DNA from 2 places in the Kineosporia sp. NBRC 101677 genome. Region 2 is predicted to be linked to the other one. Evidence: riboswitches for the same ligand, from Rfam matches in the RefSeq annotation. Region 2 holds a riboswitch; the other holds the start of a gene.
The links. Region 2 has a riboswitch for glycine ahead of gcvP (aminomethyl-transferring glycine dehydrogenase). Riboswitches for the same ligand answer to the same signal wherever they lie in the genome.
Positions count from the first base shown of each region.

Region 1: another riboswitch for glycine. It lies ahead of gcvT (glycine cleavage system aminomethyltransferase GcvT); the one in region 2 lies ahead of gcvP (aminomethyl-transferring glycine dehydrogenase).

Region 1 covers NZ_BSTA01000004.1:42,381-57,476, reverse strand. The annotation lists gene QSK18_RS12870 (acyltransferase family protein) at 1-72, shown strand, start outside; gene QSK18_RS12865 (HAD family hydrolase) at 84-764, shown strand; gene QSK18_RS12860 (hypothetical protein) at 752-913, opposite strand; gene QSK18_RS12855 (L,D-transpeptidase family protein) at 1,072-1,698, opposite strand; gene QSK18_RS12850 (hypothetical protein) at 1,896-2,168, opposite strand; gene QSK18_RS12845 (hypothetical protein) at 2,285-2,764, opposite strand; gene QSK18_RS12840 (SigE family RNA polymerase sigma factor) at 2,761-3,369, opposite strand; gene QSK18_RS12835 (FBP domain-containing protein) at 3,421-3,912, opposite strand; gene QSK18_RS12830 (hypothetical protein) at 4,158-4,907, opposite strand; gene QSK18_RS12825 (metallophosphoesterase) at 4,950-5,711, opposite strand; glycine riboswitch at 5,868-5,959, shown strand; gene gcvT (glycine cleavage system aminomethyltransferase GcvT) at 6,121-7,239, shown strand; gene gcvH (glycine cleavage system protein GcvH) at 7,251-7,646, shown strand; gene QSK18_RS12810 (FAD-dependent oxidoreductase) at 7,643-8,923, opposite strand; gene QSK18_RS12805 (helix-turn-helix transcriptional regulator) at 8,997-9,947, shown strand; gene QSK18_RS12800 (LysR family transcriptional regulator) at 10,110-10,919, opposite strand; gene QSK18_RS12795 (NAD(P)H-binding protein) at 11,014-11,877, shown strand; gene QSK18_RS12790 (hypothetical protein) at 11,874-12,632, opposite strand; gene QSK18_RS12785 (hypothetical protein) at 12,640-13,338, opposite strand; gene QSK18_RS12780 (ABC transporter ATP-binding protein) at 13,335-14,261, opposite strand; gene QSK18_RS12775 (GntR family transcriptional regulator) at 14,258-14,659, opposite strand; gene QSK18_RS12770 (MarR family winged helix-turn-helix transcriptional regulator) at 14,874-15,096, opposite strand, start outside.
Region 2 covers NZ_BSTA01000010.1:236,477-251,572, reverse strand. The annotation lists gene QSK18_RS27085 (DUF881 domain-containing protein) at 1-911, shown strand, start outside; gene gcvH (glycine cleavage system protein GcvH) at 930-1,316, shown strand; gene QSK18_RS27075 (FHA domain-containing protein) at 1,443-1,916, shown strand; gene ftsR (transcriptional regulator FtsR) at 1,994-2,659, shown strand; gene QSK18_RS27065 (bifunctional nuclease family protein) at 2,724-3,212, shown strand; gene QSK18_RS27060 (MerR family transcriptional regulator) at 3,480-4,001, shown strand; gene QSK18_RS27055 (ParA family protein) at 4,075-4,866, opposite strand; glycine riboswitch at 5,164-5,252, shown strand; gene gcvP (aminomethyl-transferring glycine dehydrogenase) at 5,345-8,269, shown strand; gene QSK18_RS27045 (AAA family ATPase) at 8,281-11,607, opposite strand; gene QSK18_RS27040 (exonuclease SbcCD subunit D) at 11,607-12,869, opposite strand; gene QSK18_RS27035 (glutamate-cysteine ligase family protein) at 13,074-14,561, shown strand; gene QSK18_RS27030 (magnesium and cobalt transport protein CorA) at 14,586-15,096, shown strand, end outside.

The DNA of each region.
Region 1 (15,096 bases), on a different contig from region 2:
CTGATCTGCGCAGTGGTGGCGCTCTGGTACTTCCGGTCCGAATCGAAGGCCCGATCTGCGGAACGGGTCTAGTGTCGCTGCTCATGGAGGACGAACCGCGCCTGGCCGAACTCGTCGCGGCCACCAAGTACGTGCTGCTCGACTTCGACGGGCCGATCTGCGACCTGTTCGCCGGCCTGCCCGCCGACGTGCTCGCCGACGCGGCGCTGAACGAGCTGGAAGCCTTCGTCGGCGGCCCGGTGGACGAGGAGCTGACCGACATCGACGACCCGCTCGACCTGCTCGACGGGGTCTCGGAGATCTACCCCGAACTCACCGCGCGCGTGGACGCCTCGGTACGGGCGCTGGAGGTGGACGCGGCCGCCGAGGCCCCGTTGACCGTGGGGGCCGAGGACTTCCTGCGGGCCTGCGCCGAGAGCGGCCGGCCGGTGGCGGTCGTCAGCAACAACGGGGCCGAGGCGGTGCACAAGGTCCTGGCCCTCTACGGCCTGTCCGAACTCGTCGGCCACGTCGAAGGCCGCGATCCCGATCCGCGCCTGATGAAGCCCGACCCCACCCCGCTGCTGCGGGCCATGCGGGCGCTGAACGCCACCGCGGCCGAGACCACGATGATCGGCGACTCCTCCAGCGACATCCTGGCCGCACAGGCCGGGGGTGTGGCGGCGGTGGCTCTGCTCAGCACCCCGCCGCCGCCCGGGACCGATCAGCTCTGGGTCGACGGCATGGACACGCTGGCCGGTCTCTTCCGCGATCAGCGGCCGTAGTACCCGTCGACCTGCGCGTCGAGGTAGGCCAGATCGGGGTGGCTGGTCAGGTCGAAGAAGAGCGCGTCGGCGCGTACCTGCCCGGAGAGCACCTCGAGCTTGTCCGAGCAGGCCTGCAGAATGCCGGCCAGGCGGCTGAGTTCGTCCATGGCTCAATCATGTGCGGAGAGGTACTTGAGCGTCACGACACCACGGCGCCGACCACCCGCCCGGCCCAGTGCCGCCCCTGAAGGAGTAGCACGCGGGAACCAGCACCTGGGCCGATCGGGTGCTGTTCCCCGCGAACTCCTCAGAACCGGGCCGGCTCTCAGGCCTGGATCTCGATCGGGGTGCCCAGGGGCAGGGTCTCGGCCAGCTCGGTGATCACCTCGTTGGACAGGCGCAGACAGCCGTGGCTGACGTCGGTGCCGAGCTTGTCCGGCTGGTCGGTGCCGTGCAGGCCGAGCTGCCCCGGACCGCCGGCGAACTTCTTCAGGGTGTCGGAGTGCCCGGAGATGCCGAAGGCGTAGGGACCGTAGGCGCCGTCCGGGTCACTGGGCTGAAGCAGCTCGGTCAGGTAGTACTCGCCCGGCGGGGTGGGGGTGGCGGCCTTACCCACTCCCACCTCGTGCTCGGCCACCAGCTTGCCGTCCTTCAGTACCACCAGGCTGTGCTTCTTCATCGAGACCACCAGCCGGTAGGGCGTGACCGACAGTTCGACCTCCGAGCGTGAGACCCAGCCGGTGGAGCCGTTCGGCCGCGTGGGCAGGTGCACCTTCAGCCAGTCGTCCTTCTCATCGGTGACCAGGAAGGTCAGCGGTCCCCCGCTCTCGATCGGGCTGGCCAGGTTCTTGCCCTTGGTCCCGCCCGGCTTCTTCAGCACCTCCACCCCACTGCCGGTCGCGGTGGCCACGAGACTGCTTCCGTGCTGCAGGTTCTCGAGATGGCTGACCACCTGCGCCTGCTCGTCAGTTCCGATTGAGGACGACGGTGCCGCCTGATCGGCGACCGGCGCCTTGGGTTCCTCGGCAGTCGAGGAACACCCGGAAAGCAATACGCCGCAGGCAATTGCGACAGCGGTCAGAATCTGCGGGGTGCCCCGCCGGGCTCGGAGCCCGGCGGGACGACCACCAGAAGTACGGCGCACCAGGCTCAGCCGGTGAAGCTCGGGTCGCCCTGGACCGGCCGGGCCGGGCGAGCCGCCGGAACCTTGCCCTCGTCCCGCGGCATCGCGGTGGGAGTCGCCTCCGAGGGCCGCTTGCTGGGCCGGGCCGTGGTCTCGACCGGGGCGGGCCGCGTCCTCTCCTCCGCCGTGGGCGAGGGTTCCGGCGTGAGGTCGTTCCCGGCGGCCAGGGCCGTGCCCGACGCCCCGAACAGCAAACCCGCCGAAACCAGTACCGCAGCCACCAGCTTGGTCTTGCGCATCTTCGTCCTCCTCGTCCGGTGATCCGGCAGGGGTGCCGGTCTCACTGAACGAACGACTCACCGGTGGGGACAAAGGTTGTGCGACTGAAAGCTTTTTCGGGGAAGTAGTTTTCCGGTCACTCCGAGTCGTCGGTGGGGCTGTCGGTGCGGCGGGTCGGCTCGGCCTCGGTGGCCCGCGGCACGGACTCGCGCGACGGCGCCCGGGTGGTGGTCTCGCGCACCTTCGCCGGGCTGGACCTCGGCACGGCCGCCGTGCGCTCGGGTTCGGCGGAGGGCCTCGGCTCGATCTTGCCGGACTCGACCGGGCGGGTGCTGGCCGTGGGGCTGGGGTCCGGGGTGGTCGCCACGACCGGCGGCGGACCGGCCGGCACCACCTCGACCCGTTGCCCGGGCCGGTCCAGCAGCAGCGGAATGCTCAGCACCAGGGCCGCGATCGCCATGGCGGCGGCCACCGGCACCATCACCGAGGCCCGGAACCACCGCGACTTACGCCGCCCGCGCATCCCTTGCCGCAGCCGTTCCCGGGAGCCGGCCCGCACCTGGATGTCGCCGAGCTCCTCGTCCAGCTGCTGGCGCAGACGCTCTTCGTCGGTCATCGCGGTTCCTCCTTCCCTGATGATTTCTGTTGCAGCAGCTCTGGTCGCTGTTCCTCTTGGAGCACCTTGCGCAGCTTCGCCAGCCCGCGTGAGGCGTACCCCTTCACCGAACCGGACCGCAGCCCGAGAGCGTCCGCAGTTTCCTTCTCGGACAGATCCAGGTAGTGCCGCAACAGCACCACCTCCCGTTCCCGCCGAGGCAGCGCCGCGATGGCCGCGGTGAGCGGCCCGGGCAACTGCGCCTTCAGGGCCGCGTCCTCCGCGCTCATCTGGTCGTGCTGGCGCAGCCCGGCCAGCCGCTGCACCACCGAGCGCCGGCGCAGCCGGGACCGGGCTGTGTTGATCACGCTGCGGTGCAGGTAGCCGACCGCCTCGTCCTTGTTCCGGATCCGCTCCCAGCTGCCGTGCACGGCCAGGAACGCGTCCTGGACCACGTCCTCGGCCAGCACCGGATCACCGACCAGCACGGTCGCCACCCGGAGCATGCGTAGCTGGTAGCGGTCGAACAGGATCTCGACCGCCGCCTCGGCGTCGAGACCGGACAGGGTGGGCGCCGCCGGCACCTCGTCACCGAACCCGGGCGAGGTGCCGGCAGAGGAGGACATGACCATCACCCCGGTACGACGCGTGACCCGACAGAAAGGTTGTGCCCGCTCTCAGCCCTGCCTGAGCACAGCACTGAGGAAGGCGTACACGTTCAGCTGCAGGGTCTCAGAACGGCGCTGTCGGGCGGCCGCATGGTCGAAGCCCTCGTACGGCGTGGGCGGCAGGATCCGGACGTTGGCCGAGCACTCGAACCCGGAGCAGACCAGGGTGCCCAGGGTGTTGCCGTTGCGCCCGGCCGGACCGGCCCGCCGGGCGCTGAAGAACACCACGTCGTTGTTGTCCTGCACGCTCTCGCACCAGTTGCACAGCGGCCGGCTGCGGGTCTGGGCGTCGGCCTGGCGCATGACCACGCCGACCAGCTGATCGTCGATCTGGGCGAGGACGTAGCCCAGGTTCAGGTACTTACGGTCGCGCCAGCCCAGGTAGTCCAGGTTCTCCCAGTCCAGCTCGCCGAGGTTCTCCGGCAGCACGAGTTCCTTGCGCTCGCGCAGGGAGGAGTTCACGAAGGACGTGCGGATCTGCTTCTCGGTGATGGGACGCAAGGTTCTGCCTCATGTCTGATCGCCCCGCGGCCGGACCGGCCGCAGGGAATGACGATTCTCAGTGGTGGGAAATGACCTCGAGGAGGCCACGGACGGCGTGCGGAAGACGCACGCGGATCACCGGATGAGGGCAGAGCTACCTCGTGCCGGCGCGGAGAGCGCCGAGGACCTCCAGACGCCCGGCGGGCGGAGGGCACGAGTGAGTCACGAACGCAACTATACGCCGCTATCTGCCGCTGTACGCCTCAGATCAGGTTGCTGTGGTCGTCGCGGTGCGGGTCGGTGCCCCCGGGCAGGTCGAACTCTCGGATCGGCAACTGGGTGGCGTCGAGCACGAACAGCAGAGACTTGTTCATCCGCCGGATCGAGTTGAGGGCGTTGTCGTCGTCGACCGCGACCAGGACGAACGGGCCGCGAGAACGTTGCAGCACAGCGGCGTTACGCCGGGCGTCGCGGGCCAGCGTGCGCACGGCGTTGATCAGGTAGTCGTGGGCGTCGGAGGTGACCCCGGCCTCGGGCCGGACCTCCCTCAGTTGCTTCCCCAGCGCGGTCAGCTCGTCGGCCACCTGGTCCAGCTCACCGGCCGGGCCGCTGAAGTCGGGCACCGCGGTGCGGCGCTGACCGGACAGGTAACGCCGGTTGTAGGCCTGGGCCCTGGTCTCGGCCTGTTTCATCGCCGGCAGGTAGCGGCGTTCGGCGTCGAAGAACACCGCCCGTGAGCTCATCAGGTCGTCCAGCGCGGGCCGGACCTGCTCCTGCACCGTGACCAGGGCCTCGGCGTCCTTGTCGGCCTCGCTCGGGGCGCCGACCACGCCGACCAGCCGCAGCGTGGCCAGCACCAGGGCCAGCGCGACGACGGCGACGCCGATCCCGAGCAGCAACCGGCGCCGGCGCACCGGGTCGCGCAGCGGCGCCTCCTCGGCGATGTCGTGCAGCAGGACCTGGGCGGGGGCAGGCGGGGTCTGCGGGGGCGCCTTGTCCGTGGTCGTGCTCACCAGGAGTTCTTCGGAACGATGGACGGGGGTGGTGAAGGGTGGTTACGGCGTTCGGCCCAACCGGACCTGGACCGGGCGGAAGTGAGTGACCAGCCGGCCGTCCTGGTCCAGCAGGTGGATCGCGTAACCGGGCGGGGCCTGGGGTTCCAGGACTTCGGGGCCCAGCACCGGCAGCTGGGTGGTCGACACGCAGCCCGGCCCGACCACCAGCGGCCGGCCCGCGAACGTGGTGGTCGCGGCGGTGTGGGCGTGGCCGCAGACCAGGGCGACCACGTCCGGACGCCCGTCCAGCAGATCGGCCAGTTCCTGCTCGCCGGTCTGCCGGATCGCGTCGACGGAAGGGATGTGCAGCACGGCCGGCGGGTGGTGGAAGGCCAGCACCGCCGGACGGGCCGGATCCCGCTCCGCCAGAACCTCTTTCAGCCAGGTCAGGGTGACCGGGCTGAGCCGGCCCCCGCTCTCGCCGGGGATCGTGCTGTCGCACAGCAGGAAGTCGGAGTCGCCGACCGGCACCACCTGGTTGATCTCATCGGCGGAGGCGTCGCGGTCGAGCAGGGCCGGCCCGAACTGCTCGCGCACGTCGTGATTGCCGGGCAGCACGAGCACCGGCCCCTGGAGTTCGGCGAGCAGCTCCCGCACCAGGCGGTACTCGGCGGCAGTGCCGTGGTCGGCGATGTCACCAGTGACCAGCACGGCGTCCAGCCCGGACATCGCCTTCAGCCGGCCGATCAGGCGCCGGGCCCGCTCGGTGGCCCGCTCCCCCAGATCGATGTGCAGATCGCTGACGTGCGCGAACGTGATCATGTTCTCCCCCTCCGGTTGTGCCTCAGCGGCATGCTGCTGGGCCGGCGAGCCGGGGCAAAGGGCCGATTCCACCCGAGTGGACACACCGCTTCGTGTTGATGGGGGTGTGCGGGCCAGGCTACGGTTGCCTGCCGCACGCAGAACTGAATACGCCGTCGACGCGCGACGGGAGAGCCTTCCGTACCGGAAGCGCCGTAGGAGCAATCCCTCCCCAGGAATCTCTCAGGCCCAGATACCGTCGCGACGAGGCAACTCTGGAGAAATCCGGCCGGATGCCGGTTTACCGAAGGTGAAGTGCCCCACCCGTCCGCGGGCGGCGGCCAAGCTCTCAGGTCCCAGGACAGAGCGGGGAGGAATCGGCCCACCGGCGCCGCCGTGCGCGCGGTCGCAGGATTCCGGAAGGCAGCTCATGTCCGACAGGCCCGTGCCCCGTTCCACGCCCCTGCACGAGGTGCACGCCGCGGCCGGCGCCCGGCTGACCGACTTCGCGGGCTGGCTCATGCCGCTGAAGTACAGCAGCGAACTGGCCGAGCACGAGGCGGTGCGGACCACCGCCGGCCTGTTCGACCTGAGCCACATGGGCGAGATCCGGCTGCAGGGCCCGGAGGCCGGCGCGGCCCTGGACCACGCCCTGGTGGGCAAGCTGTCGGCGATCGCCCCCGGCCGGGCCAAGTACTCGCTGCTGTGCGACGAGAACGGCGGCATCCTCGACGACCTGGTCACCTACCGGCTCGCCGACGACGAGTTCCTGGTGATCGCCAACGCCTCCAACACCGCCACCGTCCTCGAGGCCCTGACCACCCGCGTCGGTGGCTTCGACACCCGGATCACCGACGAGACCGAGCAGACCGCCCTGATCGCCGTGCAGGGCCCGGCCTCGCAGGCGATCGTCCAGGCGCTGGTGGCGACCGACGCCGAGCGCGAGGCCGTCGCCGCCCTGCGCTACTACGCCTGCATGCCCGCCCAGCTGGCCGGTCTCTCGGTGCTGCTGGCCCGCACCGGCTACACCGGCGAGGACGGGTTCGAGGTCTACGTCGCCGCCGACCAGGCCGTGACGCTGTGGCAGGCGCTGCAGCCGGGCCTGGAGGCGGCCGGTGGGCGCCTGGCCGGCCTGGCCTGCCGCGACACCCTGCGGCTGGAGGCCGGGATGCCGCTGTACGGCAACGAGCTGAGCCTGCAGACCACCCCGTACGCGGCCGGCCTGGGCCGGGTGGCCCAGCTGGGCAAGCCGTTCGTGGGCCAGGAGGCCCTGGCCCGGCTCGCCGAGGAACCGCCCGCCCGGGTCCTGACCGGCCTGGCCGGCAGCGGCCGCCGCGCCGCCCGCGCCGGCAACACCGTGCTCGACGCCGAGGGCCGGCCGGTGGGTGTGATCACCTCCGGCGCCCTCTCCCCCACCCTGGGCCGCCCGATCGCGCTGGCCTACGTGGACCGCGAGGAGGCCCTGGCGGGCCGGGGGCTGCAGGTCGACGTGCGCGGCACGCACCTGGCCTTCGAGGTCGTCCCGTACCCGTTCTACAAGCGCTCCTGAGGAGTCCCACGATGAGCAACCCCGCCGACCGTCTCTACACCGCCGAGCACGAGTGGATCCTGCTGGCGCCCGGCACCACGGACGACAGCCTGCCCACCGGGCCGGTGCAGGTGGGCCTGACCACCTTTGCCCTGGACGCCCTGGGCGACGTGGTGTTCGTGGACCTGCCCGAGGTGGGCACCACCGTCACCGCGGGCGACGCCTGCGGCGAGGTGGAGTCCACCAAGTCCGTGTCCGACCTGTACTCCCCGGCCACCGGAGTGGTGGCCGAGGTCAACCAGGCGATCGTGGACGACCCGGCGCTGATCGCCGCCGACCCCTACGGGAACGGCTGGCTGTTCACCGTCACCCCGGAGACCACGGCCAAGCTGCTGACCTCCGAGGAGTACCAGGCCCTGCTCGACTAGCCCGACCAGCTCGACCAGCTCGACCGCTTGAGCCCGTGCAGCCCGGCCAGGACCGGCAGGGCCGCACGGGTGAGGGCCGCCCCCGCCGGGGTGTTGGTGGCCAGCACCCAGTTCACGGTCTTCATCGCGGCCCGGATCGCCTCGGCGCCGCGTTCGCGCATCCCGCCCTCGAAGTCGTGCACGGCCACCCGCAGCGCCTTCTGCCCGGCCCGGGCCGCCTGCAGCTCCTCGACCAGCGCGGCCGCGTCCCGGATGGCCACCCCCGCACCCATCCCGGCGGTCGGCGGAGTGGCGTGGACGGCGTCCCCCAATGCAGTGACGTTGCCGGCCGGCCAGGGCGCCTGCTCCTGCGGGTCGGAAGAGGCCGCGTTGAACCGGAAGACGGCGATGCCCTGGGTGTCGGTGTGCTCGAGCACGGCCAGCGGGCGCTCTCCCCAGCCCCGCGAGCGCAACAGGTCACGGGTGGCGTCACGGAGACCGCTCTCGCTCAGCGCACGCATCTGTCCGGTGTGCTCGCTCTCGGGAAACATGGCTCCCCAGATGTAGATCGGCTCCTTGGTCACCGCCATGCTCAGCTCGGGGGCGTCGAGCACGGCCTGGGCGCCCGGGTCCAGGTAGCCCACGTACAGAGCGGTGCCGTGAGCTCCGACCGCCAGGCTGGAACGGGTTCCGAGCCGATCCTGCTCGTCCTGGCTCAGCCGGGCCCGCGGGGTACGGCCGCAGACCCCGACCAGGCCGGTGGGCCTGCTGGTGGGCCCGCCCGCCAGTTGCCGGGCCACCCGGGACTGCACTCCGTCGGCCCCGACCAGGAGGCCCGCCTCCCGTTCGCTGCCGTCGTCGAACCGCGCCACCACGGTGCCGTTCTCGCTGTGCCGGAAGTTCTCGAAGGTACGGCCGAGGACCAGGCGGTCACCGGCGGCCTCGGCCAGCAGCACCCGCAGGGTGATCCGGTCGATGTCGATGCCGGGGACCCCGCTCGCCGTCCTGGCCTGGCCGATCAACCGGCCCTTGTGGTCCCAGAACGGGTCCGGGTCACGCAGTCTGCCGTCGGCCGAGGAGGCCAGCAGGCGTTCGAAGACGTCCGGCGGCAGCAGCCCGGCCAGGGCCTGCTGGGCTCGGGGATCGAGGGTGATGTGGTAGCCGCCGGTCCGGCGCAGGTCGGTGTCCCGGTCCAGCACGGTCACCTCGAACCCGTGCCGGCGAAGGCCCGCGGCCAGCGCGAGACCCCCGATCCCGCCCCCGACGACGATGATGTCTGTGCCTGGTGAGTCGGTCATGCGACGCACCCTGGCAGCCGTAGTGGCCGCGGGATGGCCACTAGGTCCTGTCCTAGGTGGAAGCATCGCCGACATGGCCACCACCTCCGCCCGCGCCCTCCGGCTGTTGTCGGTGCTGGGGCTCGGCACGACGCTCGGCGCCGCAGCGCTCGCCGAGCGTCTGGACACCTCGGTGCGCACGGTGCGCCGCGACATCGAGACCCTGCGGGAACTCGGGTACGAGATCGAGGCGATCCACGGAGCGGGCGGCGGCTACCGGCTCGGGCGGGCCACCCGGCTGCCCCCGGTGGTCTTCGACGAGGACCAGGCGGTGGCCGCTGCGGTGGCCCTGCAGACGGTTCCCACCATTCTGTCCGGAATCCGGGAGAACTCGGCCCGGGCCCTGGCCACATTGCGCCAGGCCATGCCGGCCCGCAGTCGCGTGCAGGCCGAGGCCTTCACCGTCTCGGCCGCGCGGAACTACTGGGAGTTCCCGGCGCCCCCGATCGACGCCGGGATCGTGCGATCGATCGGCAGTGCGATCAGCCGGCGGCACCGGCTGCGGGTGGAGCACGAGGGCACCGACCTCACCCTGGAACCGCACGAACTCGTGGTCTGGGCGGCCCGCTGGTACCTGGTGGCGTTCGACCCGCAGGCGCAGCGCTGGCGGGTGATGCGGGCGGACGGCCTGGTGCCGGGGCCACCCACGCACACCCCGTTCGAGCGGCGCCCGGTGCCCCTGAACGACGCCGTCACCTTCGTCATGACCACGCCCGACCGGGGCGACACCCCGGCCCGGTGGCAGTGCCGGGGATCGGCGGTGCTGGCCCTGCCCGCCCCGGTGGTGGCCCGTTACGCTCCCGGCGGCTCCACGGTCGAGCAGTTGACCGAGGCCAGTTGCCGGCTGACGCTGGGCGCCTGGTCGTGGGCCGGGATCGCGGGACTGATGCTCACCTTCGACGCCGACCTGAGCGACCTGGAGCCGCTGGAACTGCGCGAGGCCTTCGCTTCGCTACGGGCCCGGACCGGCCGCGCGCTGGACTGACACACCCTCGCCGATCTGGCCGCGGCGTCCGCCCCGATGAGGAGGGACGGCGTCGCGGCCAGATCGGCTTGACGGGGTATGCCTGGTTTAGCGCATCCCCGGTAGTAGGAACAGCCGAACGCACGGGTAGGAAACAGCCGGGGCACAATCGTTCTCACCCGTTCAGCCGAGGTCGGCCAGGCGCGCCGCGAGTTCGACGAACTCTTCGACGTGGGCCGGGTGCCGGCCGGGCAGGACGGCGATGCAGAGCCCCACGTGCGGGCCGTCCACCACCTTGCGGTGCACCAGGCCCGGCCGCCGGTAGGTCTCGGCCACGCTCACCGGCACCAGGGCCAGCCCTTCGCCCGCGGCGATCAGCTGCAACTTCTCCTCCAGCGTGCCCACCCGGCGGGCCTGGACGTCGAGCATGACCTCGCCCTCCAGATCCGCCATGCTCAATCTGCGGCGCCGGGCCAGCCGATGGCCGGAGGGCAGACACAGCACCTTCTGCTCGATCCCGACGGGGACCGTGCGCAGATCATCGAGCTTCTCGGCGGTGCGCAGACAGCCGACCTGCACCCGCCCCTCACGCACCGCCGCCCCCTGCTCGTACCACTGCACCTGCTGCAGCTCGACCGTCACCTCCGGGTGGAGCGCCGCCCACTCCCGCACCAGTGGCGCCACCGAAAGCCCGGGCGCGAAGCCCAGAACCATCCGCTGCGGACCCTGGGCGGCCCGACGGACCTTTCGGGTGAGCTGTTCGGCTGCCTGAAGCACGGCCGGAACTTCCGCGTAGAGCTGCCGGCCCGCGTCGGTGAGACGCACGCTGCGGGTGGTGCGCTCGAGCAGGGCGCAGCCCAGTTCGGCCTCCAGAGCCCGGATCTGCCGGCTCAGCACGGGCTGCGCGATGTAGAGCCGCTCGGCGGCCCGCCCGAAGTGCTCGAGCTCGGCCACCGCGGCGAAATACCGCAGCTTGCGCAGATCCAGATCCATGCCCTGAGGGTATCAATCGCGCAGAACAGGTATTGGACGCTGCGCGCCGGCCGGGCCGATGGTTGCCGTAACGCCCCGACACCAGGAGATCGTCTTGATCCTCATCACCACCCCGACCGGACAGATCGGCCGACAGGTGCTCCCCCTCGTTGTCAGTTCGGGGGTTCCGGTCCGCGTGATCGCCCGGCGACCAGACCGATTGGCACCCGAGGTGGCCGCCCGGGTGGAGGTCGTCCCGGGCGCCCACGACGACCCCGACGTCCTCGACCGGGCCCTCACCGGGGTCGAGACCGTGTTCTGGCTCCGGCCGCCGGACCCTTCGCTGGCCCATCTCGACGACTACGTCGGATTCACCCGTCCGGCCGCGGCTCTCTTCGCTACCAAGGGAATTCGCCGCGTGGTCGGCATCTCCGCGCTGGGGCGGGGCACGACCGACTCGGCCGGTCTGGCCTCCGCCTCCTGGGCGACGGACGACCTGATCGCGGCTTCGGGGGTGGACTACCAGGCCCTGACCCTGCCCTCGTTCATGGACAACTGGCTGCGTCAGGTGGCCCAGATTCGCGAGCAGGGTTTCTTCACCGACATTTTCGACCCTGATCACGAGGCGCCGCTGTGCGCGGTGCGGGACATCGCGGCGACCGCGGCCGACCTGCTGCTGGACGGCGCCTGGAGCGGTGTGGCCGAGCATCCGTTGCTGGGCCCGGAAGACCTGTCGCGCCGCCGCTGCGCCGAGATCATGTCCGAGGTGCTGGGACAGCCCGTGCGCTACGAGCGCATCGGGCTGTCGGACCTGAAGCGGCAGCAGCTGGCCGCCGGGGTGAGCGAGGCCGTGGCCCAGGCCCGGTGCGACATGCTGGCCGCCAAGGCCCAGGGGCTGGACAACCACCTGCAGCGGATCCGGGAGACCAGCTCTCCCACGACCTTCCGGCAGTGGTGCCAGGACGAGCTGATGTCTTAGGCCTTGACCCGGCGGCACACCGCGTAGGCCCCGGCCCCGCACACCAGGGCGATGACGAGTGGGTAGCCGGCCAGCAGCGCGGCCATCGGCTGGCCGGTGAACCAGTCGCCGATCGAGGTCCAGGCCTCGGCGTAGGTCGCCCCGACCACGAACAGGCCGATCCCCAGGGCCAGCAGGATCAGGGCCGCGTAGGAGCCGATCGTGCCCCAGCGGGCGTACACGGCCCCGAAGAGCGCCCCGATCCCGCTCACCGCGAGCATCGGGGCGGCGTAGCCGAGGATCTGGGTGACCGGGTCGCCGGTGTCCCAGCCGCCGATCGCGAAGAACTGCAGATCCATCCAGAACCCGCCGGTGGCGTTCTCGACGAGCCGCATCAGGTAGAGCGCCAGCGCCGAGGCCAGGCTCAGGCCGACGGCGAACAGGGCAGTGCCGAGCAGGTACGCCCAGCGGGTGAGGCTGAAGTCGAGGGCGAAGGCGAGCTGGCGGTTCATCGCCGAGACGAACACCAGGCCCACGGTGATGTAGAGGGAGAGCAGACCGCCGGTGAAGGCGGCCTCGTCCGAGCCGATCCCCCGGGCCCGCAGCAGACCGAAGATCAGCAGGTTGACCGCCAGGGCACTGAACATCACCGAGTACGGGATGAGGATGCTCTGCCAGCCGATCAGGTGCAGCCGGGCCGCGTCGGTGATCCGGGTCAGCGGGGTCCGGCCGGCCGTGACGGCCGGACCCACCGCGAACTGCTCGACGGTACTCATCGCGCTCTCAGACCCCCACTCGTCGGGCGACCAGGTAGGCGCCCCCGCCGAACACAGCCACCGCGATCAGCGGGTAACCGGCCATCACGGCCACCGTAGGCTGTCCGGCCCACCAGGTGAAGAACGAACCCCAGGCTCCGGCGTAGATCATGGCGACGGTGAACAGGCCACCGACCAGCGCCACGAGGACACCCGAGGCGTAGACCCCGGTCAACCCCCACCGGTTGTTGATCGCGCCGTACAGCGCCCCCAGCGCCATGAACGCCAGCATCGGCACCGCGTACGAGGGCACCGCGACCAGCGGATTGCTGCTGAACAGCCCGGCCGGCCCGAAGAACTCCAGCTCCAGGCCCCAGCCGCCGGTGGCCTTCTCGATGCCCAGCAGGGCGTAGAGCGCCAGCGCCGAGCCGACCGCCATCAGCAGGGCGAACAGGGCGGTGCCGAGCAGGTAGCCCCGGCGGGTCAGGCCCAGCCCCAGAGCGAAGTCGAAGTTGCGGTTCAGCATCTGCACGGCGGCCACCGCCGCACAGATGTAGATCGACAGCAGGCCCCCGGTGAAGGCGGCCGACTCCGACGGGTTGCCCAGCTGGATCGACCAGAAGAGCAGCAGGTTGATCACCAGGGCACTGGCCAGCACGCTCCAGGGCACGAGCACGTTCTGGTAGCCGAGCAGATGCAGCCGGGCCGCACCGACGACACGGTTCATCGCTTGCCCTCCGTCTTCTCCGGGTTGACCTGAAGCGTGCTCTGCACCACGAGCTGCTGCAGGGAAACGGGTTTCACGTCCAGGCCGAGGGCCCGGGCGTGCTGCGGGTCGTCCGGGTCGCCGAGCACGGTGACCCGGCTCTGGCCGAGCATCTGCTCCTCGTGGATCCGGGTCATGGCGTAGCTGAACTTGTCCACCAGCTCGGTCGGGCCGCTGACGCTGATCGCCCGGCCGCGCAGCAGCTCGGCCTCCTCGTCGATCACCAGCCGGCCCCGGTCGATCACCAGGACGTGCTCGATCAGCTCGCTCACCTCGTCGATCAGGTGCGTGGAAAGCATGATCGTGCGGGGGTTCTCGGCGTAGTCGGCGAGCAGCCGGTCGTAGAACAGCTGCCTCGAGGTGGCGTCCAGGCCGAGGTAGGGCTCGTCGAAGATGGTGATCGGGGCCCGGGCGGCCAGGCCGACCACGATCCCGACGGCCGAGCGCATACCCCGCGAAAGCTTCTTCACGTGGCGCTTCTTCGGCAGATTGAACACCTCGAGCAGCTCGTCGGCGTAGTCCTGGTCCCACCGGGGGTAGAGCAGGCGGGCCGCCGTCAGGACGTCCCGGACCCGGAAACCGTCCGGATAAACCTGATTCTCGGCCGCGAAGCAGATCTGCTGGGTGATCGCGTCGTTCTCGAACGGCTCGGCGCCGCGCACCATCACTTGCCCCGAGGTGGGCAGCGCCTGCCCCGAGATCATCCGCATGATCGTGCTCTTGCCGGCCCCGTTGCGGCCGAGCAGACCGTAGATCGTGTTGGCCCGCAGCGTGAAACTCACGTCGTCGACCGCGGTGAAGTCGCCGAACCGCTTGCTCACCCCGCTCAGTGCGGCCACCTCGACGGCGGCCGGCACGGACGTCCGGTTCTCCAGGGCGTTCATCGCTTCCCCTCCTGAGTGATGACCGCCTCGTCCGATCCGGCGGCTCCCTGACCCCATTTGTCGATCATGTTCTTCAGCTCGTCGGCGTCGAGGCCGAGCTTGCGGGCCTCGACCACCAGCGGAACCACGAACTGCTCGGCGAACGCGTTGCGCCGCCGCTCCTTCAGCTGCCCCCGGGCGCCGTCCGAGACGAACATCCCGATCCCGCGGCGCTTGTGCAGAACTCCGTCGGCTACCAACTGATTCACACCCTTCGCGGCCGTGGCCGGGTTGATCCGGTGGAAGGCGGCCAGTTCGGTGGTCGACGGGGCCTGCGCCCCCTCGGCGAGCGAGCCGTCGATGATCGCGTTCTCCAGCTGCTCGGCGATCTGCAGGAAGATCGGGCGTCCCTCATCCATCGGGGGTTCGCCACCTCGCTGGTTCATTACTCATGTAACTAACCATGCAACCTGGTCGGCCCGGTGTCAACGCACAGTTGGCCGACCCGGGCCGCAGGCAGCACGAAGGCGCAGGTCAGAGGCCTGCAACAAAAGATCAGAATTGATGGACGCCGGTGCTGGGCGACCGTCGGAGGTTCACTACTCGAGTGGGGAACCCAGGGCAGTGACGGGCCTACGGCTCGGCCGGGAACTCCTCGTCGGCCACCAGGGCCACCTTGCGCAGCAGGCGGTTGAGCGAGGCCAGCTCCTTGGGCGAGAGCGCACCGAAGAGCCGGCGCTCGGCCTGGCCACGCAGATCCATCGCCCGACGCCAGACGTCGACCCCGCGCGAGGTGGCCTCGACGGTGACGCTGCGCCGGTCGGTGCGGCTGGGGGTGCGCTTGATGAGGCCGGCC
Region 2 (15,096 bases):
CGAGCCGCCCCGAAAGTTCCCCTCCGGTGGGCGAAACCGCTGCTCCTCAGGTGCCCGAGGCCGACAGTTCCACGCCGTCCGAGACTTCCGACGACGTAGAGGTGACCACCGCGCCCGGGGGAGCCGACGATCCTGAGGCGACCACCTCGTCCGTTGTCGGTGACGTACCCGAGGCGCGCCCGTCGTCCTCTGTTCCGGACAAGCCGGTTTCGCGGTTCCGCGTCACCCGGTTCCAGGTGCTCGCTGCTGTGCTGCTCGGGGCGCTCGGGTTCGGGCTGATCGTGCAGGCCCGCCAGACCCAGTCCGACGACCTCTCCTCGCTGAGCCAGAGCGAGCTGGTGCGGGTGCTGGACGACGTGAGCCGGCAGAGCGAGCGGCTGGACGCCGAGGCCCGCGCCCTGGAGACCACCCGGAACGAGCTGCAGTCCGGCACCGACCGGGCCGCCGCGGCCGAGAAGGCCACGCGCGAACGGCTCGACGTGCTCGGCATCCTGGCCGGCACCGAGCCCGCCCAGGGGCCGGGGGTGAGCATCCGGATCGACGACCCGCAGGCCCTGGTCGACGCCGCGACCGTGCTCGACGCGGTCCAGGAACTGCGGGACGCGGGGGCCGAGGCGATCCAGTTCGGCCAGGTGCGGGTGGTGGCCGGCACCTCGTTCACCGATCCGCCCACCGGCGGTGCGGTGGTCGCCGACGGCGTCACCCAGTCACCGCCCTACCGGCTGCTGGCCATCGGCGACCCGGCGACCATGGAATCCGCCCTCAACATCCCCGGTGGCGTGCTGGAGACGCTGCACCAGGTGGGTGCGAGCGGTACGGTTCAGCGCAAGCAAGATCTCGAGGTGTCCGCGGTGCGGGAGGCGGCCGGCCCGGCCTACGCCGTACCCCGCACCGACGAGCCCCAGGACTGAGAGGAAGACGAGGGCGCAGTGAGCGACTTCGAGTACCCGGAAGACCTGAAGTACACCGGCGACCACGAGTGGGTGCGGACCGACGGCGACGTCGCCCGGGTCGGCATCACCGCGTTCGCCCAGGACGCGCTCGGCGACATCGTGTACGTCACGCTGCCGGACGGCGACACCCCGGTGCAGGCGGGCTCGACCTGCGGCGAGGTCGAGTCGACCAAGAGCGTGAGCGACGTCTACGCACCGGTCAGCGGTACCGTGTCGAGGCGGAACGAGGCCCTCGACACCACGCCGGAGCTGGTCAACAGCGACCCTTACGGCGAGGGCTGGATGTTCGAGGTCACGGTGGCCGGCCCGGAGGCCTTCGACGGCCTGCTGAGCGCCGCCGAGTACCGGACGCAGCTCGACTGAGACCGGGCCGCCGCGCCCGAGCCCGCCTCCGGTCACCTCACCCGGGTGAACAGGAGGCGACCGGTACATGCCTCGAGCACGGGGTGAGAGTTACGCTAGCCAGACTTCACGAGACAGGAGACCGAGATGTCGGAACCGAGGTTCCTGAGCGGTCAGGGGCCGGAGGGTGCCAGGCGTGACTTCGACGCGCCCCTGGTCGAGACGACGATCTCCTTCGGTGCCATACCGGGGATCGACGAGGAGCGGCCCAGCGGGCTCTCCGGTGCCGAGCAGGCCGCGGTCGACGCGCTGCCCGGGCAGTCGGCCCTGCTGGTGGTGCAGCGCGGCCCGAACGCCGGGGCCCGGTTCCTGCTGAACGCCGAGCGCACGACCGCCGGGCGCAAGCCCGACAGCGACATCTTTCTCGACGACGTCACCGTCTCGCGCAAGCACGCCGAGTTCGTCCGGCGGGACGGGCAGTTCTTCGTCCGCGACGCCGGCAGCCTGAACGGCACCTACCTGGCCGGCGACCGGATCGACGAGGCGCTGCTGAAGGACGGGGACGAGGTCCAGATCGGCAAGTACCGGCTGGTGTTCCACCCCAGCCGCCGGACCGCCTGACGGCAGCCGGGATGGTCGGCGCGGCTGCGGGCCGGCGCGCGAACGGCGCGACCGGCGAGTCAGGTCACTCGGGTGACTTGGGTGATGCGAGTGGCTCCCGGGCGATGAGCATCGGGGCGGTCCTGGAACTGCTGCGGCAGGACTTCCCGGACATCTCCATCTCGAAGATCAGGTACCTGGAGGACCAGGGTCTGGTCGAGCCGTTGCGCACCGCCGCGGGCTATCGGAAGTTCACCCCCGAGCACGTGGAGCGGCTGCGGTACGTGCTCGGGGTACAGCGTGACCACTACCTGCCGCTGCGGGTGATCCGCGAGCACCTCGACGCGCTCGACCAGGGCGCGCCGGCCGCGCCCCGGCTGGTCGAGGTGGCCCCCGAGCCGCCGGTCGAGGCCGGGACCCGGCGCCGGTTCACCCGGGGCGAGGTGCTGGCCGCCGCCGCGGTCGACGAGGCGCTGCTGGCCGAGCTGGAGTCGCACGGTCTGGTGGTGGCCCGGCCGGGCGGGGACTTAGACGCCGATGCGGCGGCCGTCGCCCGCGCCGCGGCCGAACTGGGCGCCTTCGGCCTGGAACCGCGCCACCTGCGGGCCTTCCGCACCGCCGCCGACCGCGAGGCCGGGCTGATCGAACAGGTCACCCGGGGCCGGGGCCAGGCGGGCGGGCAGAGCGCCCCCGAGCTCACCGCGCTGTGCGTGCAACTGCACTCCGCACTGCTGAAAGCGGCCCTGGAGCGCGGACAGTCCTGACCGCGGCCTGACTGTGGGCCCACTCTGGTCGCCTAGGCGCCGGGCCGCGGGGTACGTTTGCGGTGTGCGGGAGCTTGATGTGGTTGGTGTCAGGGTCGAGGTTCCCTCGAACAACCCGATCGTGCTGCTCAAGGAGCGCGACGGGGATCGCTACCTGCCGATCTGGGTCGGGGCGCCCGAGGCGAACGCGATCGCGAACGCCCAGCAGGGGCTGGTGCCGCCGCGCCCGCTCACCCACGACCTGATGAAGGACGTGATCGAGGCGCTCGGCCGGCGGCTGGCCCAGGTGCGCATCGTCGCCCTGAAGGAGAACGTCTTCCACGCCGAGCTGGTCTTCGACGGCGGGCTGTCGGTCAGCTCGCGCTCGTCCGACGCGATCGCCCTGGCGCTGCGGGTCGGCTGCCCGATCGTCGGTGCCGAGGAGGTGCTGGAGGCCGGTGGGGTCTCGGTGCCGGACGAGGACGAGGACGAGGTGGAGAAGTTCCGGGAGTTCCTCGACAACATCTCCCCGGAGGACTTCGGCGAGACCGGCAAGGGCCCGCAGGACTCCTGAAACCCCCTCGCCACCGGCGCCGGAACGGTTCCGATTGGTCCGAAAGAGGGGTGATCTGCCGACACGCCGCCCCCCTCGGGACCCGCTTCGTTGACGAGGCCGGGTGGGCGGCCTACGGTTCAAATGAAACGACCCCGGTGTAGTTCTCCCGCTGAGATCCGTCCCTCGGACCAGCGTGCCGGACTCGGAACGTTGAATGGAGCCGCCGTGAGCGAGCGTAGCGAGCGAGATGCTGTGCCCGGTCACGTCGTCGCGCAGGCGCAGGGAATGCTCTTCACCGACGACCTGCCCGAGCTCGACGAGGAGGCCGGTTACCGAGGCCCGATCGCCTGCCGGGCGGCGGGCATCACCTACCGTCAGCTCGACTACTGGGCCCGCACCGGCCTGGTCCAGCCCACCGTCCGCAACGCCACCGGCTCGGGCACCCAGCGGCTGTACAGCTTCCGCGACGTGCTGGTGCTGAAGGTGGTCAAGCGGCTTCTCGACACCGGGGTCTCGCTGCAGCAGATCCGGATCGCGGTGAACCACCTGCGCGACCACGGCGTCGAGGACCTGGCCCAGATCACGCTGATGAGCGACGGCGCCAGCGTCTACGAGTGCACCTCGGCGGACGAGGTGATAGATCTCGTCCAGGGCGGTCAGGGCGTGTTCGGCATCGCCGTCGGCCGGGTCTGGCGCGAGGTCGAGGGCACGCTGGCCGAGCTGCCCGCCGAGCGCGCGGGGGACGACACCGCGATGGTCGCCGGAGACGAGCTGGCGGCGCGCCGGAAGACCCGCGCGATCAGCTGAAAAGCCTTACGGTCCAGCAGAAAGCCCCCGGGATCCGGTACCCGGGGGCTTTCTGCTGTCTGGCTTCAGGGGATCAGCTGGCGCTGGCGGCCGGGCGGCGGCCGCGGGTGTTGGCCCGCAGCACCCGGGCCAGGTGGGCGTCGAACGCTCCGGCCAGCTCCTGCGCGGGGGCCCCGGGCCAGCGGTGGATCGGCTGGCTGGCGCCCTGGGCCTGCTGCAGGGCGCTGCGCTCGCGGATCGAGGGGCCGAGCACCAGCGGGCCGAACATGTCCGACAGCTCCTGCAGGCGGTAGCGGTGCTCGGGGGAGCGCTCGCGGTAGCGGTTGACCACCACGCCCAGCGGCTGCAGCGTGGGGGCGATGTTGCGGCGCACGTCCTCGATCGCGTGCAGGGCCCGGTCGGCCGCGGTGACCGAGAACAGGGCCGGCTCGGAGACCACCAGGGCGCGCTGGCTGGCGGCCAGGCCGGAGCGGGTGATCGTGCCCAGCGAGGGCGGGCAGTCGATCAGGACGAGCTGGTAGCCCTCGAGCTGGCTGATCGCGTGGGACAGCCGGGCCAGGGTGCGCTCGCTGCCGGTGGGCCGGTCGAGCGCGGCCATGTCGTGCGAGCCGGGCAGCACGTCGAGCGTGCCGCCGCCGGCCGCCCAGCCGCTGGGCACGACGTTCACCTTCTGCGCGTTGCGGCGGGAGGCGCCCATCACGGTGGCCACGTTGGTGGTGATCTCGGCGGTGATGTCGAGCCCGAGCGTCGCGTCGGCCTGCGGGTCGATGTCGACCACGAGCGTGGGGACGCCACGGGCCAGCGCGGCCGAGGCCAGGCCCAGGACCACCGACGTCTTCCCGACGCCACCCTTCAAACTGCACACGCTGACGACGATCACGGTATTCGACGCTACCTCGTTATCAAGTTCCGGCCGACGATCCGGGCCGCGACGGAACGGACGTGATTGCCGTCCCACTCAGGGTGACGGCCGTCCGGGTCAGGGCTCGGGAAGACCCAATTGCATCGCCTCGCCGGGTCCCCTCGCAACCCTCCGTTCGCCCGCCGTACGCCGACCGGGCCCTCTGTGGGGTGTGCGGAACCGGGCGAAGATGAATGTGACATGCCGCGCTGGTAACGTCAGGGCCGTGGGTGGTCCGTCAGTGACGGAGGCCGACAGCTGAAGACCCCGGCGGGAGAGACCCCGTGAAGGGGCGCCGAAGGGGCAACTCTCCCCGGAACCTCTCAGGCGCCAAGGACCGCCAGGGCGAGGCATCTCCGAAGGGCGACGTGGCCCGACGGATGGGGAGGTATCCGTGCGGCCCTACTCAGCGGCCGCTACGCCTGAAGCGTGGGAGCCTCCGATGACGACCTTCATCGATGCCGGGAACCAGCCGGACCTGACCGAGCCGCCGCAGGACGCCCCCCAGGGCACCGGGCACCGCGCCGACGCCTTCGCCGACCGGCACATCGGCGCCGACGCCCCGCAGGTGGCTACCATGCTGCGCACGGTCGGCCTGGACTCGCTGGACGCCCTCGAGCACGCCGTGATCCCCCCGGTGATCCGCGACGGCGGCGTGCCCGCCCTGCCCGAGCCGGTGAGCGAGGCCGAGGCGCTGGCCGAGCTGCGCGCCCTGGCCGCCCGCAACACCGTGGGCGTGCCGATGATCGGGCTGGGCTACTACGGCACCCACACGCCCGGTGTGATCCTGCGCAACGTGCTGGAGAACCCGGCCTGGTACACGGCCTACACCCCGTACCAGCCGGAGATCTCACAGGGCCGGCTGGAGGCTCTGCTGGCCTTCCAGACCATGGTCTCGGACCTGACCGGGCTCGACACCGCCAGCGCCTCCCTGCTGGACGAGGCCACCGCCGCCGCCGAGGCGATGACGCTGATGCGCCGCGCCTCCAAGCTGCCCGCCGGGGCCGCCCTGGTGGTCGACACCGACGTCCTCCCGCAGACCCTCGCGGTGATCCAGACCCGGGCCGAACCGCTCGGCCTGCGGGTGGTCGTGGCCGACCTCACCGACGCCCCGGCCGAGGCCCTCGACGCGGTCGAGGAGGGTGTCTTCGGCGTGATCGCGCAGTACCCGGGGGCCTCCGGGAAGGTGACCGACCTCCGTCCTCTGATCGAGGCCGCCCACGAGCGCAAGGCGCTGGTGACCGTGGCCGCCGACCTGCTGGCGCTGACGCTGCTGCGCGCGCCCGGTGAGGACGGCGCGGACGTGGCGGTCGGCAACACCCAGCGCTTCGGGGTGCCGCTCGGATTCGGCGGACCGCACGCCGGCTACATGAGCGTGCGCAAGGGCCTGGAGCGCTCGCTGCCGGGCCGCCTGGTCGGGGTCTCGAAGGACGCGGACGGCAACCCGGCCTACCGGCTGGCCCTGCAGACCCGCGAGCAGCACATCCGGCGGGAGAAGGCGACCAGCAACATCTGCACCGCGCAGGTGCTGCTGGCCGTGATGGCCGCCATGTACGCGGTGTACCACGGCCCGCAGGGGCTGCGCCGGATCGCCGAGCGCACCGCCTCCTCGGCCGCCACGCTGGCCGCCGGTCTGCGGGCGCAGGGCGTCACCGTGGTGCACGAGAACTTCTTCGACACCGTCCTGGCCGAGGTGCCGGGCCGGGCCGCCGAGGTGGTGGACCGGGCGCACGAGCTCGGCGTGCTGCTGCGCCGGGTCGACGCCGACCACGTCGGGGTCTCCTGCGACGAGACCACCACACCGGCCCACCTGGCGCTGGTGGCGCAGGCTTTCGGAGGTTCCCCCGCGACCGAGGTGAGCGAGCCCGCGTTGCCCGCCACCCTCGTCCGTACGTCTGAATACCTGACCAACCCGGTGTTCACCACGCACCACAGCGAGACCTCGATGCTGCGCTTCCTGCGCCGCCTGGCCGACGAGGACTACGCGCTCGACCGGGGCATGATCCCGCTGGGCTCGTGCACGATGAAGCTGAACGCCACCACCGAGATGGAGGCGATCACCTGGCCGGAGTTCGGTGGGCTGCACCCGTTCGCGCCGAGCGCCGACACCGAGGGCATCCGCGCCCTGGTGAAGGACCTGGAGAACTGGCTGGCCGAGCTGACCGGCTACGCCGCGGTCTCGCTGCAGCCGAACGCCGGCTCGCAGGGTGAGCTGGCCGGCCTGCTGGCGATCCGGGCCTACCACCGCTCCAACGGTGCCGAGGGCCGCAACGTCTGCCTGATCCCGTCGTCCGCGCACGGCACCAACGCCGCCAGCGCGGTGATGGCCGGGATGAAGGTCGTGGTGGTGGCCTGCGACGAGAACGGCAACGTGGACCTGGCCGACCTGTCGGCCAAGATCGGGCAGCACCGGGACGCGCTGGCTGCGATCATGGTGACCTACCCCTCCACGCACGGCGTGTTCGAGGAGGGCATCGGCCAGATCTGCGCCGAGGTGCACGAGGCCGGCGGTCAGGTCTACGTCGACGGCGCGAACCTCAACGCGCTGGTGGGGCTCTCGCGTCCGGGCCAGTTCGGCGCCGACGTCTCGCACCTGAACCTGCACAAGACGTTCTGCATCCCGCACGGCGGCGGCGGCCCGGGCGTGGGCCCGGTGGCGGTGCGCTCGCACCTGGCGCCGTTCCTGCCCAACCACCCGCTGGACGAGCTGGCCGGTCCGGCCACCGGCATCGGCCCGATCTCGGCCGCGCCGTACGGGTCGGCCGGCATCCTGCCGATCTCCTGGGCCTACGTGCGGATGATGGGGCTGGAGGGCCTGACCCGGGCCACCCGCACCGCGATCCTCACCGCCAACTACGTGGCGGCCCGGCTGCGTCAGCACTACCCGGTGCTCTACTCCGGCCGGGACGCCCTGGTGGCGCACGAGTGCATCCTCGACCTGCGGCCGCTGACCAAGGCCACCGGGGTGACGGTGGACGACGTGGCCAAGCGCCTGATCGACTACGGCTTCCACGCCCCGACGATGTCGTTCCCGGTGGCCGGGACGCTGATGGTGGAGCCGACCGAGAGCGAAGACCTGGCCGAGCTGGACCGGTTCTGCGACGCGATGATCGCGATCCGGGCCGAGATCGACAAGGTCGCCGCGGGGGAGTGGCCGGCCGGGGACAACCCGCTGGCCAACGCCCCGCACACGGCGCAGAGCCTGACCGGTGAGTGGGAGCACCCGTACACCCGGGAAGAGGCCGTTTACCCGGCCGGGGTGACGCCGCGGTTCAAGTACTGGCCGCCGGTGCGCCGGATCGACGGTGCCTGGGGCGACCGGAACCTGGTCTGCTCCTGCCCGGCGCCGGAGGCGTTCGAGGACTGAGGTTCTCGCTCCTAAGCGATGAGTGCGGCGGCTCCCACCCTGAGGTGGGAGCCGTCGCGGCCTTTGACCACCTCGAGCTGGGCCGGGATCCGGTCGCGCAGGTCGGCCACGTGGCTGACCAGGCCGACCGCCCGGCCGCCGCTGCGCAGGCCGTCGAGCACGTCCATCACCTCGTCCAGGGTGTCCTGGTCGAGACTGCCGAAACCCTCGTCGACCAGCAGGGTCTCGATGGTGGCGCCGCCCGCCTCGGCCTGCACCACGTCGGCCAGGCCGAGGGCCAGGGCCAGGGAGGTGCAGAAGGTCTCGCCGCCGGAGAGGGTGCTCGGGTCGCGCTGCACGCCGGTCCAGCCGTCGATCACGGCCAGCCCCAGGCCGGACCGGGCGCCGCCGCGGGAGGGGCCGTCGGTGTGCACCAGGGAGTACCGGCCGCCGGACATCGCGGCCAGTCGCAGGGTGGCGGCCTGGGCCACCTGTTCCAGCCGGGCGGCCAGCACGTACGAGCTCAGGCGCATGCGCAGCTGGTTGTCGCCGCCGGTGCCCTCGATGCAGCGGGAGACCGCGTCGAGGGTGGCGAAGGAGGCCCGCAGGTCGGCGGTCTGCTTGGCGTGCTGCTCCAGCTCGATGGTCAGGTTGGTGAGGGCCTGGGCGGCCCGGGTGAGCAGGGTGTGGCGCTGCTGCGCGCTCTGGTGGGCGGTGCGGGCCTTCTGGAGGATCTCGTTCAGGGCCTCGGCCAGGGAGTCGAGGTCAGGCTCGGTCTCTTCGGGAGTGCTGGAACTGAGGACGTCGGTGGGCCCGTCGGTCCCGTCGGTTCCGGCTGCTGTGGTGGGCTCTTGGGTGGCTGGGCCGGGTTCGGGGGCGATCGGTACGAGCTCGGCCCAGAGGTCGAGCATGGGCTGGCCCGGATCGGCCTTGCGGGGCTTCTTGCGGCGGGGCTTGCGGGCGGCCTGCTTCTCCTTGGCCCGGCGGGCGGCGGCGGAGGCCTGTTCCTCGCGGCCGAGTTCTTCGAGCAGCGCCTCGACCCGGGCCCGCTGGGCGTCGTGGTCGGCGATGACCTGGGCCAGCTCGGCTCGGTCGGCCTCCGGTAGGGCGGCCGCAGCGGCTGCCTCACGGTCGGTGAAACCGGCTGCGGTGGCGGCGTTGTCGGCTGCACCGCGGGCCCGGGCCAGCCGGTCTCGCGCGATCTGGAGCGCGCGGTGGGCCTCTTCGTGCTCGGTGAGCGCCTCGACCGCGGCCGTAACCCGGGCATGACGGGACTGCACGTCGGCGCTGTCGCCGCGGGCCTGGTCGAGCCGTCCGCGCAGGTCCGATCGCCGGCTCTCCAGGGCGGCCAAGGCTTCCCGCCCGGCCGAGGCCGCATCGGTGGCGGCCTCCAGCCGGGCCCGGGCCGCTTCCAGGCGGGCGGCCAGACCGGCCACCTCGGCGTTGAGCTTCTGGGCCGAGGCTGCGGCCCGGTTGGCCTCGGACAGCCGGGACTGCGCGCCGGCCAGCTCGGCCATCGCTGCCTCGGCGTCGGCCCCGCCGGTGAGGGCGGTGAGGGCGGCCAGTTGCCGCCGCCCGGCCTCGACGGCCTGACGGGCCTGCTCACGGCGGGCCGAGGTCTGGGCCTCCTGATGGGCCGCGCGCTCCTGCTCCTCTTCGGTGACCGGACGCGCGCGGTGCTTGGCCCGGCGCGGGTGGTCGAGGCTGCCGCACACCGGGCACTCCTCGTCGCGCCCCAGCCCGGCCGCCAGTTCGGCGGCCATCCCGGCCAGACGCCGGGCCTGCAGTTCCTGCTGGGCGGCGACGGCGGCCTGGTGCACGTCGGTGACGGCACGCAGGGTGTCTTCCAGACTGGTCTGTTCTTCGGTGAGGCGCTGGGCCCGTAGTACCGCCTCGGCCACCCGCTTGGCCCGCTCCAGGTCGCGGTGGCGGTCTTCGGCGGCGGAGGCCAGCATCTCGCTCTCGCCCCGGGCCGCCAGCAGCTTCTCGGCCTGCTCGTTCAGCCGGGCGGCGGCCTTCTCGGCCTGCACCCGGGCGGCCTCGGTCTGCTGCAGCTGCTCCTGCGTGGCCAGGGCCTGCCGGTCGAGCCGGCGCAGTTCCAGGTCGGCGGGGAGAAGGGCGGTGAGGGCGGCCAGTTCCTGCCGCAGCCGGGTCAGTTCCTGCCGTAGCCGGGCCGGTTCGGCCTGGTCGGCCGGTTCGGCCTGGTGTGGGTGGCCCGGGCTGGTTCGGCCACCGCCGTCGTCGACCTGACCTTCCAGCCCGTGGTCGGCGAGGCGCCGCCGGGCCGACTCGACGCGGAATTCGGCGGTCTCGACCTCCACCGACGCCGCGTCGAGCTCGGCCAGCAACGGGAGCAGGACCGGGGCGTGCCCGGCGGCCTGAAGGCGGGCCTTACGGACCGCCTGCTCCGGTGACTGCGAGACCAGTAGACCATGTTCGGCCACCAGTTCGCGGCGTCGGTCGCGCAGCCGTACGGTCTCGGCCACGGATTCGTGCTCGGCGCGGGCCTTCTCGTGTGCGGCCTCGGCCTTCACCGCGGCGGTGTGGGCGGCGCGCAACTGGGCGTGGGCCTGGGTGGCCCACTCACGGACGAGGGCCGTGACCGCCTCGGTGTCGTCGAGATCCAGATCCTCGTGACCGCTGCCGGGGCCCTGGTCGGGCTGGTCGGACTGGTCGGATTGGCCGGGCTGGTCGGGGCGGGCCTCCTGGGCCCGGGCGAACAGCCGGGCCGTCCCGGCGCGGGCGGCCGCCACCGAACCGGCCCCCTCCCGGCGGCGTTCGCCCAGCCAGCTCTCCACCGCGGCGAAACGGTCGGTGCCGAAGAGCTTCTGCAACAGCGGCCGCCGCTCCTCGGCCGAAGCCCGCAGGAACGCCGCGAACTCGCCCTGGGGCAGCAGGATCAGCTTGGTGAACTGTTCCGGCCCGAGCCCGATCAGCTGCCCGATCAGGTCTCCCGCCTCGTCCATACGGTTCGTCCGGCCGACCCAGCCGTCGGCCACCCACTCACGCACCACCACGTGCGCCTGCTCGCGGGTGAAACCGGTGCCGCGCTTCTTCGGACGCTGCCACTCCGGTGAGCGGGTGACCTCCAGACGCCGCCCGGCCACGGTGAACTCGCACACCACCTCGGCCCGCACCGCCGGATCGGCGTGGTCGCTGCGGTAGCGGCCGGAGGCCCCCCGGCTGCCCGGGACCCGCCCGTAGAGGGCGAAGCAGAGCGCGTCGAGCACGCTGGTCTTGCCCGCGCCGGTGGGGCCGTGCAGCAGGAACAGGCCGGCGCCGCTGAGCTCGTCGAAGTCGATCTGCTGGTGCTCGGCGAACGGGCCGAAGGCGGTGATCTCGAGACGGTGCAGGCGCATCAGGCGCTCCGCCCGCGCCGGCCCGGCGCCTTGGGGCTCAGCAGCTGCTGCAGTTCGGCATCGCTCACCGGAGACTCGGCGGCCATCGCGGCCAGGTCGCGGTAGGCCGAACCGGGCGCCCCTTCCATGCTCTCGATCAGCGCCGCCTCCAGGGCCTGCTGCAGCAGCACCGTCTCGGCGGGGGAGGCGGTACGGCCGCGCACGTGCTCCAGGAAACTGCAGCAGACGTCCAGATCGGGCAGTCCGGCGATCTTCTCGGTGTAACCGGCCGCGCTGGCGCGGCCGGCCCGCTGCGGGTCGAGCCGCAGTTCGAGCAGGTGCGGGAAACGCCGGCGCAGCTGCTCCATCGGCTCGGCCGGGCGCTGCGGATCGGTGAGGGTGATCTGCACCCACTCCTGCTCGTGGGCGGCGAAGCGGGCCTCGGTGAGCAGTTCGGCGAGCTCGCCGCGCAACCGGCCCAGCCGCCGGGGCACCGGGGCGGGCACCGCCTCGACCCCGGCCAGCCCGTTCGCGTCGAGATCGACCAGCCAGCTGCCCTTGTGGTGATCGGCCTCGGAGAACGAGAAGGCCAGCGGGGAGCCGCTGTAGCGGGCCTGCCCGGCCAGTTTCTGCCGGCCGTGCAGGTGCCCGAGGGCCACGTAGTCGACGCCCTCGAACAGGGCCAGCGGCACCTGCCCGAGACCACCCACGGCCAGCTCTCTTTCGCTGTCCGAGGCGGCCCCGCCCATGACGAAGGCGTGGGCCGAGACCACCGAGCGCAGGCCTGGCCGCTCGGCCAGGTCGGCGCGCACCCGCTGCAGGGCCGCCCCGAGCACGCCGGCGTGACTGCGCTCGGCGCCCAGCACCCCGGCGGCCAGCGCGGGCTCGAGGTAGGGCAGCGGGTGGAAGGCCACCTCGCCGTGCTCGTCGGACAGCAGCACCGGCGTGCCCACCTGGGCCGGATCGGTGCGGATGTGCAGCCCGGCCGCACCCAGCAGGCGGGAGTTGAAGCCGAGCCGGCGGGCCGAGTCGTGATTGCCGCTGGACAGGATCACCTGGGACCCGGCTGACACCAGTCGGTGCAAGCCCTCGTCGAGCAGGGTGACCGCGTCGACCGCGGGCAGCGCCCGGTCGTAGATGTCGCCCGCCACCAGGACCACGTCGACCTTCTCGGCGCGCACCACCTCGGCCAGGTGGTCGAGGTGCGCGGCCTGTGCGGACAGCAGATCCACCCGGTGGAACGACCGGCCCAGGTGCCAGTCGGAGCTGTGAAGGATGCGCACGAGAGGACACGGTAGGCACCCCCACCGACAAAACCCTTATCGGCGCGCCGCGATCCGGGCAAAAGCGGAGTGTCCGGACAGGCCCGGTCTCACCCATCGGAAGCGGGAGCCGAGTTCCCAATCGTCCTAAAGTGATGTTCCGCCCGGCGCCTTCGTAGATCATCTCCCCTCGCCAGGGCCGCGAAGGTGTGGTTTGGTCGAGGTATGGGTGACGAGATCTCGGCGATCCGCTACTCGGCCGAGGAGCGGCAGCGCTACCGCGAGAAAGTCGACCTCTGCCTGGACGTCTTCGAGCGCCTGCTGGCCACCTGGCCGTTCGACGACGACCGCCCGATGACCGGGCTGGAGATGGAGCTCAACCTGGTCGGCCCGGACTTCCGGCCGACCCTGAGCAACGCCGCCGTGCTGGAGGGCATCGGCGACCCGAACTTCCAGACCGAGCTGGGCGCCTACAACATCGAACTCAACGTCGAGCCCTCGCCGCTGAGCGACCTGGCCGGCACCGAGACCCGGCTGCGCGAGGTGCTGAACAACGCCGAGCAGGCCGCCAACCGCAACGGTGCGCACATCGTCATGGTCGGCATCCTGCCCACCACGATGCCCGAGCACCTGAGCGACCCGGAGTGGATGACTCCCTCGCCGCGCTACAAGGCGCTGAACGACTCGATCCTGGCCGCCCGGGGCGAGAACCTGCACCTGGACATCCACGGGGTGGAGCGCCTGTCCACCTTCGCGAACTCGCTGGCGCCCGAGTCGGCCTGCACCAGCGTGCAGTTGCACGTGCAGGTGCAGCCCGAAGACTTCGCCCGGGCCTGGAACGCCGCGCAGATCCTGGCCGGCCCGCAACTGGCGGTCGGCGCCAACTCCCCGTTCTTCTTCGGCCGCCGGCTCTGGGCCGAGACCCGGATCGAGCTGTTCAAGCAGGCCACCGACACCCGCCCGCAGGAACTGCAGAACCAGGGGGTGCGCCCGCGGGTCTGGTTCGGCGAGAAGTGGATCTCCTCGATCTTCGACCTGTTCGCCGAGAACGGCTGGTACTTCCCCTCGCTGCTGCCGGAACTGAGCGAGGAGGACCCGGTGGCCGAGCTGGACGCGGGCCGCGCGCCCACGCTCCAGGAGCTGCGGCTGCACAACGGCACGGTCTACCGCTGGAACCGGCCGATCTACGCGGTGGTCGACGGTGAGCCGCACGTACGGGTGGAGAACCGGGTACTGCCGGCCGGGCCCACGGTGGTCGACACGGTGGCCAACGCGGCGTTCTTCCACGGGGCACTGCGCTCGCTGATGGACGACGGGCGGCCCGCCTGGTCCAAGATGTCCTTCGCGGCGGCCGAGGAGAACTTCCTGGCGTGCGCGAAAGACGGTCTGGACGCCACGGTGTACTCGCCGCAGCTGGGCCAGACCGGGGTGGACGAGCTGGTGCTGCGCCGGTTGCTGCCGATGGCGGCCGAGGGGCTCCAGTCCGCCGGGGTGCCCGCCGAGGATGTGGATCGGTACCTGGGCATCGTCGAGGGGCGGGTCAAGTCCGGCCGCAACGGCGCGTCCTGGCAGGTGGCGGCGGTGGAGCGGCTCGAGCACGGCACGTCCGGGCGCTCAGGCATGGAACGGGCCGAGGCCCTGCGCCGGATGGTGGAGCAGTACTGCGAGGGCATGCATGCGAACGAACCGGTGCACACTTGGGCGCTGCCGTAGATCGTTCGCTGGGAGAACACCGCATTGAAGACGCCGACGCGCTGGTTCGAGGGCACGACACCACCGGCCCGGTGGTCGGGTAAGGCACTGCACCGGCTGCGCCGGGTGCGGGAGCTGTCGGCACCGCTGTGGGGGAGTTTCGTCGTGGACGACCGGGATCCGCAGGGCCTGAACGGCGTCGTGGACGACAACGGCCACGAGAACGGCATCCCCCGCCGGACCCGGCACCGCAACGTGGAGGACGTGATCGGCGACTGCGCGGTCTACGAGACCGGACTGCGCAGCAGCACCCGGTTGCCGATGCAGCAGGCCGCGCAGGCGGCCCGGCGCACCAACGGGTTCGTCTGGATCGGACTGCAGAACCCCTCGGCCGAGGACGTGCAGCACGTCGCCGGCGAGTTCCGGCTGCCCCCGCTGGCGGTGGAGGACGCGATCAACGCCCTCCAGCGGCCCAAGCTGGAGGTGTACGAGGACGAGAAGGTCTCGTTCATGGTGCTGCGGCCGGTGCGCTACGTGGACAGCGAGGAGATCGTCG